Regions from separate parts of the Bacillus basilensis genome, predicted to be linked through region 2. Evidence: riboswitches for the same ligand, from Rfam matches in the RefSeq annotation. Region 2 holds a riboswitch; each other region holds the start of a gene.
What was found. A riboswitch is a leader RNA that binds a small molecule or an ion and turns the genes downstream of it on or off. The one in region 2 is predicted to bind S-adenosylmethionine.
Positions count from the first base shown of each region.

Region 1 (4,675 bases), on a different contig from region 2:
TGAATATAAGTAAGAGCTCGCTCCATCACATTTTCATCTGTTGAGTCAATCATAATCGGTACTTTTAACACTTTCGTAACTTCTGCCAAGAAGTTTTCCATATCTTCTATTTCATCCCGGTCTGGGTCTGCCATACAAATATCAATAATATGAGCATTTTTCTTCACTTGTGCTCTTGCGACTTCAGCAGCTTCTTCAAATTTCCCTTCTGCTACTAATCTTTTAAATTTACGTGACCCAATAACATTCGTTCTTTCACCTACAAATAACGGTCTCATAGAATCATCATATTGCAGTGCCTCTAATCCACTAACCCCATGCCCTTCTCGTTCATGATGTTCACGCGGATTAAGCGAATCTAACGCAGATTTCATTGCTTTTATATGTTCTGGTGTTGTGCCACAACAACCACCGATAATATTAACCCATCCTTCTTCAGCAAATCGCTTCACTTTTTCAGCGAGAGAAGATGGAGATTCATGATAATGTCCATCTTCATCAGGAAGACCTGCATTTGGATAACAAGAAATGTAACACTCCGACAAATCAGATAGTGAACGAATATGATCTCTCATAAACTCTGGACCAGTCGCACAGTTTAATCCAACAGATAATGGCTTCATATGTTCTACCGATAAGTAAAAAGCCTCAATTGTTTGCCCAGCCAGAGTCGTTCCCATTGGTTCAATTGTTCCTGAAATCATGATAGGTACAATTTTATTTAGTTCGTCAAAAGCTGCTTGAATTCCAATATAAGCAGCCTTCACGTTACGCATATCTTGACTCGTCTCAACGAGTAATACATCAACTTCTCCCTTCAGCAATCCTCTTGCCTGCCGTGTATAAGCTTCAATTAATTCTTCAAACGTCACACCACCAGTAACACTAATCGCTTTCGTTGTCGGTCCCATTGCTCCCGCAACATATACTTCCTTCCCACTTTCTATAACAGCTTGCTTTGCTAAACTCGCTGCCTTCTCATTTAATTCCTCGTCTAAATGGGACAACGCATAATCACTTAATACAATATTTGTCGCCCCGAATGTATTTGTTTCAATAATATCCGCCCCGGCTTCAATATAAGCTTTATGAATCTTTAAAATAACATCTGGTCTTGTTTCTACTAAATATTCATTACAGCCTTCGTACTCTTCACCTCCGAAATCTTCCGCTGTTAAGTCCTCTTGCTGAATCATTGTTCCCATTGCACCATCTAATATTAAAATGTTATTTTGTAATTTCTCTTCTATACATTTCATCAATTAATACCTTCTTTCACTTCTTGCTTTTCTCTCACATATTTAACAAGGTGTTCTGTAATTTCATATTTTAGAAATGGTGTAATAAGATAAATGCCGTTAAAATATTTCATCGCCGCATCGATCAATTCTTGTGAAATATGAATCCCTTCCTCAATTGCTGCCTCTTTCGTTTCATGCCCATCCATTCTCTCTCTTATTTCCTCAGGAAGTGTAATACCCGGCACCTCAAAATGAAGAAAATCTGCATTCCGTTTACTTATTAATGGCATAATCCCAATAAAAATAGGTTGTTCCAAATGCTTTGTTGCTTCATACACTTCTTCAATTAACGCGATATCATAAATCGGCTGAGTTAAGAAGTATTCCGCTCCAGCATCTATTTTCCGTTCCATTCGCTTAACCGCTGCTTTTAAATGTCTTACATGCGGATTAAACGCACCTCCCACTGAAAACCTTGTTGCTGGGCCTATTGATTTCCCTAAAATAGAGCGCCCATCATTCATTTCTTTAATCATTTTAATGAGCTCAATAGAGGACAAATCATATACAGAAGTGGCACCTGGAAAATCACCGACGCGTGCTGGATCACCTGTTAAAGCTAACACTTCTTCCATACCTAATGCTGATAAGCCTAGTAAATGAGATTGTAGCCCGATGACGTTATGGTCTCTACACGTTAAATGCGTCAATACGGGAATATCATGCTTCGTTAATAATGCTCCCATTGCCATATTCGAAACGCGAGGCGATGCTAATGAATTATCTGCTAGAGTAATAGCGTCCGCCCCAGCTCTTTTCAATGCTCTCGCCCCTTCAAAAAACCGCTGTGTATCTAACGTTTTCGGTGGATCTAATTCCACTACTACTGTCGTTTGTTTTTTTGCTTTCTCCGCTAAAGTGACATGAGCTTTCGAACGTTTCTCGTGTGTATGCACTACTTTCGGTCTTTGAATCGTATCCTTTTCTATTACAGGCGTAACATTTAGAGTAGCCCGTTTCATACTTTCAATATGTTCTGGAGTCGTACCACAACAACCGCCCAATAACCGAATACCTTGCTCAATAAATTTCGGTGTCATCGCTTCGAAATAAGCCGGACTTCCCTCATATACGTAACGTCCCTCCACATAATTTGGAAGACCTGCATTTGGATATGCTGACAAGTAACCATTTTGCGGAATCGATATCATTTTAAAAGCTTCCGTCATATGAAGTGGCCCTAGTTGGCAGTTCAATCCAACGACATTGGCACCGTAATCTAAAAGCTGTTTTAAGATTTCATTTACATCATTTCCATTTTGAGTCGTACCTGCCTCATGTAACGCTAATTGAGCTACAATTGGGATATTCGTTTGTTTTCGTAGCACCTGAACAGCATGAAGTAATTCAAACTCATCATAAAAAGTCTCTAATAGTAGTCCATCAACCTGTTCTTCTAGTAAAGCACTTGCCTGCTCAAGTAGCATAAATTCCCTTTCCATATCAGTAGTTGTAACGGCTCCAATATGTTTCATACCGCCAATTGTTCCTAAAATTGCATTTCTATCTGTCACAGATGCTTTCGCCAGTTTTACTGCCGCTCTATTAATTTCAGTAACTTGATTTTCTAAACCATACATACGTAATTTCGCTTCATTTGCTCCGTACGTATTTGTTTGAATCACATCTGCCCCAGCAGCTACATATTGCTTATGAATCGATATAATTAAATCTGGATCGGATATATTTAATTCTTCAAAACTACTTTGCAAACCATGTGAATGTAATAACGTCCCAACCGCACCATCACCTATTACAATTCCTTTTGATAATAAATCTAGTAATTTCACAAATCTCCCTCATTTCTATCAATATAAAAACCCCCTCTTCACTTTGAAGAGGGGGACATAATTGTTCCTCCTCTTATTATGCAAAACATTCGTTTTGCAGGTATTAGCACCGTTTCAAACATTTCGTTTGAAGGTTGCCGGGTTTCACAGGGCCTTTCCCTCCACCGCTCTCAATAAGAGTTTGTCTTTATTATTTTATTTATGTAGCTAAAAGGAAATACGTTCCCCTTTTAACAATGTTTGTTAATTTTTTAATAAATTTAGCACGCACAAATGCAAAAGTCAATGACAGTTGTGGAAAAATAAAAATTATTTAAAATAAAGTTGCAATTCAATTATCTTTTGTTGTAAAGTTAAAAACATAATAAAATTTCATACGAACATTCTTATCTAGAGAGGTAGAGGGACTGGCCCTATGACGCCTCAGCAACCATTAACATTTGTTAATAAGGTGCTAATTCCAGCAAATTGTGAAAGATTTGACAGATAAGAAGAAGACTCTATTCAAACCGAAAGCCTTCTTCTTAGAAGGCTTTTTTTATTTTACATTCACTTAATTGTTAATTTAAAAAGGAGGAATTTTCACATGTCAACAATTGAAACAAAACTAGCACAAATCGGAAATCGTAGCGAAACTACAACAGGAACGGTTAACCCACCTGTTTATTTCTCAACCGCTTATCGTCATGAAGGAATTGGTAAATCTACTGGTTTTGACTATTCACGAACTGGTAATCCAACTCGCGGCCTTTTAGAACAGGCAATTGCAGATTTAGAATACGGCGAACAAGGTTATGCCTGTAGTTCAGGGATGGCAGCTGCTCTCCTCGTCCTCTCCCTATTCCGCTCCGGAGACGAACTTATTGTATCTGAAGATTTATACGGGGGCACTTATCGATTATTTTCTGAGCACGAAAAAAAGTGGGACGTTCGATGTAAATACGTAAATACACAATCTATTATACGAATTGAGCAAGCTATCACCACTGAAACGAAAGCTATTTTCATAGAAACTCCGACAAATCCATTAATGCAAGTTACTGATATTGCCGCTGTCGCAACTGTAGCGAAAAGACACGGACTACTTCTTATTGTAGATAACACATTCTACACGCCTTATATACAGCAGCCATTAACAGAAGGTGCCGACATTGTACTTCATAGTGCAACGAAATATTTAGGAGGACATAACGATGTACTAAGCGGACTTGTCGTTGCAAAAGGAAAGGAACTTTGTGAGGAAATCGCTCATTATCATAATGCCTCTGGTGCGGTCTTAAGCCCATTTGACTCATGGCTATTAATTCGTGGTATGAAAACGTTAGCTCTTCGCATGAGACAACATGAAGAAAATGCAAAAGCAGTTGTTGCTTATTTAAATAATGAGGACGGGGTGACAGATGTATTTTATCCTGGAAGAGGCGGCATGATTTCATTTCGTCTTAAAGATGAAACATGGATTAATCCATTCTTACAATCTTTATCCTTAATTACATTTGCTGAAAGTCTCGGTGGTGTTGAAAGTTTGATGACATATCCAGCAACACAAACACACGCTGATATTCCTGAAGAAATCAGAACAGC
Region 1 covers NZ_JBNTQO010000002.1:93,183-97,857, reverse strand. The annotation lists gene metH (methionine synthase) at 1-1,259, opposite strand, end outside; gene ACQVV1_RS03825 (bifunctional homocysteine S-methyltransferase/methylenetetrahydrofolate reductase) at 1,259-3,091, opposite strand; SAM riboswitch class I at 3,162-3,271, opposite strand; SAM riboswitch class I at 3,475-3,584, shown strand; gene metI (cystathionine gamma-synthase/O-acetylhomoserine thiolyase) at 3,678-4,675, shown strand, end outside.
Region 1: another riboswitch for S-adenosylmethionine. It lies ahead of metI (cystathionine gamma-synthase/O-acetylhomoserine thiolyase); the one in region 2 lies ahead of ACQVV1_RS02195 (ECF-type riboflavin transporter substrate-binding protein).

Region 2 (4,675 bases):
TGACTAGTTCTTATGAGCTCGGATCAACAGTTAAAGGTGCAACAGTTTTAACTGGATTTGAAACGAAAGCTATAACACCAGGTACTTATTTTTATGATGCACCTATGAAGTTTAAAGGAACTAAGGAAAAAAAGTCTTGGAAAGAGTTTGGAAATATTGATGATTTAAGAGCGTTACAAGTCTCTTCAAACGTTTATATGTTTCATACAGCATTAAAAATTGCAGGTGTGGATTATGTGAAAAATAGTTCATTAAATATTAAACAGGAGTACTTTGATAAAATGAGGTATTATTTCAGGCAATTTGGATTAGGTGTTCCAACGGGTATCGATTTACCGAATGAAACAGCTGGACAAATTGGTAAAAAAGATAATCAACCTGGTTTCTTACTAGACTACTCAATTGGCCAGTATGACACCTATACGCCACTTCAGCTTGTACAGTATATTTCAACAATCGCAAACGGTGGATATCGAATGAAGCCACAAATTGTTCAAGAGGTAAGAGAGCAAACGTCGCAAAAAGATGAGATTGGTAAAGTGGTGCATTCAGTAGAACCAATCGTTTTAAATAAAATAGATATGAAAGTGGAATATATAAATCAAGTAAAAGAAGGATTTAGAAGAGTGTTCCAAGAAGGTGATGGAACAGGTGTAAGGGCGTTCCAAAAAGCATCTTATAAACCAGCAGGTAAAACAGGGACTGCACAGACAGTATACGGTGGAGAAAGTGATATTGGAAGAAATGAAAAAGGTGAGCGAAGAGAATGTTATAATTTAACGTTAGCAGGATATGCACCATATGATAATCCTGAAGTAGCATTCTCTGTAGTTGTACCGTGGGTTATTAATGATAAATCTGGTATTAATTCTGATATTGGAAAAGAAATTTTAGATGCTTATTTTGAATTGAAAAATAAGTGATTGACTGGAGAAACTACAAAAATAGATAGCTCTAAAGAAGATTAAAATATATGAAATGTTATAGAAACTAGAGTCGTCTTATTTAGGGATAGATTCAAAATGGGTGATAGAGAGGTAAAATCATTCTATCAATTATTCACGTTTTATAAAATAAATCATATATTGATAGCATAGGACAAGCTGAAAAGCTTATTCTAACCTCACAGAACACTCCTTATCACGGTTAGGCATCTACTTATGTAGATGCCTTTTTTAATTTAATGACGGACAATTATTTATCAATCTAAAGTAGCAAGTTTATTGGGACTATTAGGGGAAGATTGACGGTAATAATTACAGTATGCTTAATAAGTGAATTGAAATGTAAGGAGTGAGAAAGAAGTGCTAAATATTTTAATGGTTAATTTTCCAGCAGAGGGACATGTAAATCCTACATTAAGTTTAGTCAAAGCCTTCATTGAACGGGGTGATCACGTACATTATATTACAACAGAACATTTTAAAGGCAGAATTGAAGATTTGGGAGCTACTGTTTATACCCATCCAGATTTATTAAAGGAGATTTCTATTGATACTGAAACTTCATATGGGTTGAATTCTTTCTTTCATGTACATGTTCAAACTTCTTTATATATATTAGAAATTACGAAAAAATTATGTGAAAGCATAATTTTTGATTTTGTAATTTATGATATATTTGGTGCTGGAGAGTTAGTAAAGGAGTATTTACAAATACCAGGTGTAGTTTCTTCTCCTATATTTTTAATTCCTCCAGAATTTTTAGAGACGTTACCTTTTCATCCAAATGCAGAAATACAATTCCAACCCGATGAACTTTCTGAAAAGTTACTATATCAAATGGAGCATGAATTTGGCGTAAAACCTAAAAATAATCTTCAATTTATGCATAATAAGGGAGATATTTCTCTCGTGTACACAAGTCGTTATTTCCAACCTAATAGCAATTCGTTTGGAGAAAATAACATTTTTATTGGGCCGAGTATTTCAAATCGTAAAACAAATGTAGAGTTTCCATTTGAAATGCTTAAAGAGAAGAAAGTTATTTACATTTCAATGGGAACACTACTTGAAGGACTCGAACCATTCTTTAATACTTGTATTGATACTTTCTCAGATTTTGATGGGATAGTTGTAATGGCAATTGGTGATAGAAATGATCGTTCTAAAATTAAAAAAGCGCCAGACAATTTTATAATTGCTTCATACGTACCCCAATCAGAAATATTAAGTGAAACAGATGTTTTTATTACACATGGCGGCATGAATAGCGTACACGATGCTATATATTTTAAAGTCCCATTTGTAATAATTCCACATGATAAAGATCAGCCAATGATAGCACAAAGGTTAACTGAGCTTGAAGCAGCGCATCGGTTATTAAAAGAGTATGTTAATGTGCAAACTTTGAAAGAAGCGGTAACAAACGTACTTTCAAATGAAAAGTATAAACATGGTATACGAAAACTTAATGATAGTTTTTTAGAATGTGGTGGTCCAAAAGAAGCCATTGCAGTTATTGAATCTCTTTTAAGTAAATAGTGTCAACAATATACAAGCATAGAGGTTCTACCTTTATGCTTGTATATTGTTATCCCGCAAACTGCACAGCAGTATTTGCATGTAAAAAAGCAGTATCAAACACAGGAACAGTAAGGTCGTTTTGTGAAATAAGCAAAGGGATTTCAGTACATCCTAGTAATATTCCTTCTGCGCCATTTTGAATTAATAATTTTGTAATTTGTAATAGCTTTTCTTTTGAGGTTTCTGAAATAATTCCTTTACTTAATTCATTTAAAATAACGTGATGAATAAAATTTCTTTCCTCTTCATTTGGAATGATTGTCTCAATGTTATAGTTTGCTAGACGTGATTTATAGAAGTCTTGTTCCATCGTTTGTTTTGTACCCAATAGTCCGATACGCTTTATATTCTGTTCTACCATTTCTTTAGCACTTACATCACCAATGTGAAGAAGCGGGATGGATATTGCACTTTCTACTTCTTCAGCAAATAAATGGACCGTATTAGAACACATTAATAAACATTCAGCTCCAGATTTTTCAACTTTTTTTGCAACTGTGACTAATTCGTTTTTCACTTTTTCATATTGATGATTTTGTAATAAAGTAGTTACCTCACCAAAGTCCATGCTATATAAAACAAGCTTTGCATTTTGATCATATTGAGAGAGTGTAAGTGTATTAATATGTTTATAGTATAACGATGTAGATTCCCAACTTAGTCCACCAATTAAACCGATTACTTTCATCGTGCATTCCTCCCGTAACTATTTTGAACTTATTATTTCATAATTCCGATAAGAATACAATGATTTGAATGTACCGTTAAATAAAAAATAATTAGAAAAGTATTGAAATTTACAATTCTTAGTGCCATAATACGAATTACAAATTAATACTTATCCAGAGAGGTGGAGGGAACGGCCCTATGAAACCTCAGCAACCCCTATATAAATTTATAGGAAGGTGCTAATTCCGCAGAGGACACGATGTGTTTTTTGGAAGATAAGAGGATTCTTGAACGTGAAAGAAAATGACCTCTTATATAAGAGGTCATTTTTTGTTGTATAGAAAGGGAGTGTCGATGCATAATTCATTTTCAAAATAAATATAGAGTAATAAAAGTTGACTAATATGAGAGGGGAATTGTAATGAACAAATTATCAACAAAATTAGTAGTAGCAATCGGAATTGGGGCAGCATTATATGGGATATTAGGACTTTGGGGATTTTCTATTGCGCCAAATACATTTATTAAACCCGCATTAGCTATTTTAACTGTTTTTGGAGCTCTATTTGGTCCAGTTGCAGGACTGTTAATAGGTCTTATCGGTCATACCGTAACAGATACGATCGCTGGATGGGGTATTTGGTGGGGATGGGTTATTAGCTCAGGCATTATCGGATTTGCAATGGGACTCATTCAAAAAAGAGTTGGCTTTAGTGTGAAAAACGGGACGTATAATAAGGGAGATATTTCTTATTTAGCCATTACTGGGTTAATTGGAATTGTCATAGCTATTATATTTGCTGGGGCATTCGATATTATTGTGATGGGAGAACCGTTTGACAAAATTGTTATACAAGTATTAGGAGCAACAATTGCTGATGTTATTGTATTTTTAGTTCTTGGATTGCCAATTACAATAGGTTTAGCTAAATCTAATAAGAAACATACACATTTAAAAATTGAAAAGTAGGGATGTTAACATGCAACCAATTATTTCTTTTGAACAATTCAGCTTTCAATATGAGCATACAGCACAGCCTACTGTAAAAGACATTTCATTTCATATATATCCTGGAGAAAAAGTACTAGTTGCTGGACGAAGTGGTTCAGGGAAATCAACGTTAGCTCATTGTATCAATGGGCTAATTCCATTTTCTTATGAAGGAATTAGTACTGGTAATATTTTAATTGCCGGAAAAGATCCAAGGAAAGAGAGTATTTTTGAACAGAGTAAACAGGTAGGAACAATTTTACAAGATCAAGACGCTCAATTTATTGGCCTTACAGTAGAAGAAGATGTAGCATTTTATTTAGAAAACGAATGTGTAAATCAAGATGATATGAAAAAGATTGTTTCGGATTCATTAAAAAAGGTGAAGATGCATGCTTTTCATAAACAAAGTCCACATGAATTATCAGGAGGGCAAAAACAAACTGTTTCTCTAGCAGGTCTGTTAACAACAAATGCTAATATATTATTG
Region 2 covers NZ_JBNTQO010000001.1:413,101-417,775, forward strand. The annotation lists gene ACQVV1_RS02180 (peptidoglycan D,D-transpeptidase FtsI family protein) at 1-923, shown strand, start outside; gene ACQVV1_RS02185 (macrolide family glycosyltransferase) at 1,305-2,483, shown strand; gene ACQVV1_RS02190 (aspartate/glutamate racemase family protein) at 2,533-3,213, opposite strand; SAM riboswitch class I at 3,361-3,476, shown strand; gene ACQVV1_RS02195 (ECF-type riboflavin transporter substrate-binding protein) at 3,616-4,164, shown strand; gene ACQVV1_RS02200 (ABC transporter ATP-binding protein) at 4,175-4,675, shown strand, end outside.

Region 3 (4,675 bases), on a different contig from region 2:
TACGGCCAAAATCGTTAGTTTCTTTCATCTGTACGCCTTTGTTATTTAAAGTTTTCCAGGTTTTGTGACTACAGGATGAAATGGTTAAATAAACGTTTGTTTAAGATATATGTTCGGTAGGAAGAAACCGATGCAGCTCAAGGGTGAACAAAGAAAAATAGGGAGTTAATCAAACGTTTGTTTAAGGCATATGTTCGGTAGGGAGAAATTGTTGCAGCTCAAGGGTGAACAAAGAAAAATAGGGAGTTAATCAAACGTTTGTTTAAGATATATGTTCAGCGAGGAATTGGGAAAGAATCAAAAAAATTTATATATTTATTTTTTCTTAACAAATGGCGGGAAAATAAGGAAAATTCGCAGGATTATTAAAATTTATCACGAAATAAGTAAAAGTTTAGCGAATAATCGTTTGAAATAATAAAACGTTTTCTATATGATAAAGGTAAAGGTTAGTAAAAAAGTAGGTGAATTTATGACAGTAACATTTTATTCATATCCAAAGTGTGGCACATGTCAAAAAGCAAAGAAATGGTTTGAGGCAAACGATGTAGCATATGAGATGATTCATATTGTTGAAAATCCACCATCAAAAGAAGATTTACGTAATTTACATGAAAAAAGTGAATTACCATTAAAAAAATTCTTTAATACAAGTGGAATGCGTTACCGTGAACTTGGTCTGAAAGATAAGTTGAAAGATGCAAGCGAAGACGAAATGTACGAGCTTTTAGCATCTGATGGCATGTTGATTAAACGTCCAATTGTAACAAATGGAACGAATGTAACACTTGGTTTTAACGAAGAGCAGTTTGAAAGTGTGTGGAAAAAGTACCAATAAGGTATTTTTACATAATTAATACATTCACTGGAGGTACAGTCATGAGCATTCCAAATAATTTACGTTACTCTGAAGAACACGAATGGGTAAAAACTGAAGGTAATGAAGTTGTTATCGGTATTACTCACTTTGCACAAGGTGAGCTAGGCGATATCGTATTCGTTGAACTTCCTGAAGTAGGTGCAACAATCGAAGCTGACGAGCCATTCGGAAGCGTAGAATCTGTTAAAACAGTTTCTGAGTTATACGCACCTGTAAGCGGTAAAGTTGTAGCAGTAAACGAAGAATTAAGTGACCAACCAGAACTTGTTAACGAATCTCCATACGAGGGTGCATGGATGGTTAAAGTTGAACTTTCTGATGCAAGCCAAGTTGAAAAGTTATTAACTGCTGAAAAATATGCAGAAATGACAAACCAAGACTAATTATAGTCGACTAAAGGACAGCCTTTGTGCTGTCCTTTTTTATTTTATGTAAAATAATGAACGTAAAATCATATACTAATTATCGTGTAGGAGAACGTTTTTGGAAAAACTTTTCGTTTAAGTTTTATGCAGTTCTAGCTGCTTGCGCTTTTCTTTGTCTAGCTTCAGCGGCTAGAACAGTCGGTCATTTCACTTCTGAACTTGAGGCGAAAAGCGCCTCTAGTTCAGGAGTTCCAATGCCCTCTTGTTCTAAGCAAGCCGCTTGCGCTTTTCATTATGATCCAGCTCCAGCGGCTAGATTGTTCGGTGGTTTCGCTTCTTCCTGCAAGGCAAAAGGCGCCTTTACGTCAGAAGCTCCATCCCACTCACAATCTGAACGAGCCGCTTGCGCTTTTCATTATGATCCAGCTCCAGCGGCTAGAACAGTCGGTCATTTCACTCCTTCACTTGAGGCAAAAGGCGCCTCTAGTTCAGGAGTTCCAATGCCCTCCTGTTCTAAACGAGCCGCTTGCGCTTTTCTTTTGCAAAAATAAACAGGAAACAACATGAAAATAACGAATATACTATATACTAAGTTAAAGGTTGTATAGTATATGGTGATCGGGTGATGACATATGATTTATGTAGAAAAAGTCATTATTGTAGAAGGTACATCAGATAGAAGAAAGATTGAATCTATTATTCGTGAACCGGTGGAAATTGTTTGTACAAATGGTACAATTGGTTTGTCGAAAATGGATGAGCTCGTTGATCAGTTTTTTGATAAGGAAGTGTATGTGCTAGTGGATGCTGATGATGCTGGAGAAAAGTTAAGGAAACAATTTCGAAAAGAATTTCCGCAAGCAGAGCATATTTATATTGATCGCTCGTACCGAGAAGTGGCAACTGCGCCATCTTCACACTTAGCAAATGTATTATGGGGAGCTGACATTGACGTTTATACAGAATATTTACGGTAAGGAATGATAGAAGTGATTGACTGGACAGGAGCCGAAGCTACAGCCTTAATAGAGAACGAAGAAAAAACAGTGCTATATGTATATACTCCAATGTGTGGAACATGCCAATTAGCAAAAAAGATGTTAACGGTTGTTGAGATGACAATTGAGGATCTGAAAATTGGGATGTTAGATTTAAATTATGCTCCGCATTTAGCGAAAGAGTATGGAATCGAAAGTGTACCGTGTTTACTTGTTTTTGAAAATGGGACACTCATGAAGAAGATATATGCATTTCATTCAGTTGAATATTTATATACGGAATTAAAGTAGGCGGCAAAGTTTTTGCCGCCTCGACATATTTCTTGGGAAATATGTCGAGATGCAGGGTGATTACAGTATTTGTCGAGCGAAAGTAACAGGATTGCTCTTTAGTGAGAGGGAATGGTATGTGTAATAGAAAGTGATATGAAGGATGTGATTTAGGGTGAAATTATATTCTTTGCTGCAATCATTTGTAAATTACGCTAATGGTCAATATCATTTAGAGCCGCTTTTAAGACAAGGAGAGAAAACTGTTAATTTCCGCTTTGGAGATGAAAGTTGTTCGTTACAAATTTCAAGAGATTATATAGAGCTGTTACATGAGGAAAGAGGAACGGAGCAGATCGTTTGTGTAGATGAGGAAGATATAAAAGAATTGGTGAACGGCAATGTACGATTGCAAATGCTAATGAATGATGGACGAGTGCAATATTCGGGAACGTATCGAACGATGCTATTGGTTGAATCGATGTTTCATATATGTAAACCAATGTCAGTAGGTGCTTAAAATTCTGAAGTTTCATTTTTTACGAAAATTTCTGTTGACATGGTGTGTGGATATTGATACAATTCAATTCATAAAATATAGACAATTTCATAAATTACAAATCAGACGAAAATGTAATCTGATTTCTCTTATCAAGAGAGGTGGAGGGACTGTGCCCTGTGAAGCCCGGCAACCGTCAACTTATGTTGAAATGGTGCCAATTCCTGCAAAGCAAATGCTTTGAGAGATGAGAGAGAGGGATAATGTTGTTATATACGCATATAAACCTTTCTGCTTCTCTAAAGCGGAAAGGTTTTTTTGTTGTTTGAATGTGGAGGACATTCAAATAATAAAAGTAGTGATAACGGTGGACTACACGCATCAAAAATAAAAAATTGCGGAGTATGTCCAAACAAAAAGGGGTGAACATCATGATTTTATTAGAAAATGTAAAGAAAATATATAAAGCAAAAAGCGGTGATGTCACTGCTGTAGATAATGCCAATTTAAAAATAGATAAAGGTGAAATATTTGGTGTTATCGGATATAGTGGCGCTGGAAAAAGTTCTTTAATTAGATTATTCAATCAGCTAGAGAAACCAACTTCTGGCCAAATTACAATTGCAAATCGTGTCATTTCAGCCATTACAGGAAGCGAACTTCGTAAGGCAAGGCAAGAAATTGGAATGATTTTTCAGCACTTCAACTTACTTTGGTCACGAACTGTACGTGAAAATATCGAGTTCCCACTTGAAATTGCAGGTGTCGATAAGGCGGCGAGAAGAAAACGTGTTGATGAATTAATTCATCTTGTTGGTTTAGAAGGAAGAGGAGACGCGTATCCATCCCAGCTAAGCGGAGGACAAAAGCAACGCGTTGGGATTGCAAGAGCATTAGCTAACAATCCAAAAGTACTTTTATGTGATGAAGCAACGTCAGCTCTTGATCCAGAAACGACAGATCAAATTCTAGATTTATTATTAGATATTAATAAGCGTCTCGGTTTAACAATTGTACTCATTACACACGAGATGCACGTAATTCGAAAGATTTGTAATCGTGTTGCGGTAATGGAGAAAGGAAAGATTGTAGAAACAGGTCCAGTACTTGATGTGTTCCGTAATCCGCAGAAAGACATTACGAAACGATTTGTACAGCAGTTAACGGATTCTGAAGATACAAATGAAACGATTGAAAGTTTAATTGAAAAGTATCCAGATGGAAAAGTAATTCGTTTGCAGTTTATCGGTGAGGCTGTAGAAAGACCAGTGCTTCAAAGATTAATGCAGCGCAGTGATATAGAAGTTAGCATTTTGCAAGGAAATATCGCACAAACGAATAACGGCTCTTACGGTAGTTTAGTTGTTCATTTAAATGGTGAGGAAACAGCGATTCAGCAAGCAATAGAGGGAATACATCAAGATCAAGTAGAGCTGGAGGTGATTGCACATGGATAAGTTACTCACAAACGTTGATTGGAATCAAATGTTAGAAGCAACTGGTGAAACGTTATATATGACGGCAATCGCAGCTCTTGCCACATTTGTTTTAGGACTCATTTTAGGATTGTTACTCTTTATGACAGCGAAAGATAATTTATGGGAAAACAAAGCGGTTAACACGGCGATTGGAGCGTTCGTAAACATTTTCCGCTCGATACCGT
Region 3 covers NZ_JBNTQO010000017.1:22,025-26,699, forward strand. The annotation lists gene ACQVV1_RS23620 (arsenate reductase family protein) at 473-838, shown strand; gene gcvH (glycine cleavage system protein GcvH) at 880-1,263, shown strand; gene ACQVV1_RS23630 (hypothetical protein) at 1,320-1,796, shown strand; gene ACQVV1_RS23635 (toprim domain-containing protein) at 1,878-2,222, shown strand; gene ACQVV1_RS23640 (thioredoxin family protein) at 2,226-2,534, shown strand; gene ACQVV1_RS23645 (hypothetical protein) at 2,689-3,033, shown strand; SAM riboswitch class I at 3,159-3,266, shown strand; gene ACQVV1_RS23650 (methionine ABC transporter ATP-binding protein) at 3,444-4,469, shown strand; gene ACQVV1_RS23655 (methionine ABC transporter permease) at 4,462-4,675, shown strand, end outside.
Region 3: another riboswitch for S-adenosylmethionine. It lies ahead of ACQVV1_RS23650 (methionine ABC transporter ATP-binding protein); the one in region 2 lies ahead of ACQVV1_RS02195 (ECF-type riboflavin transporter substrate-binding protein).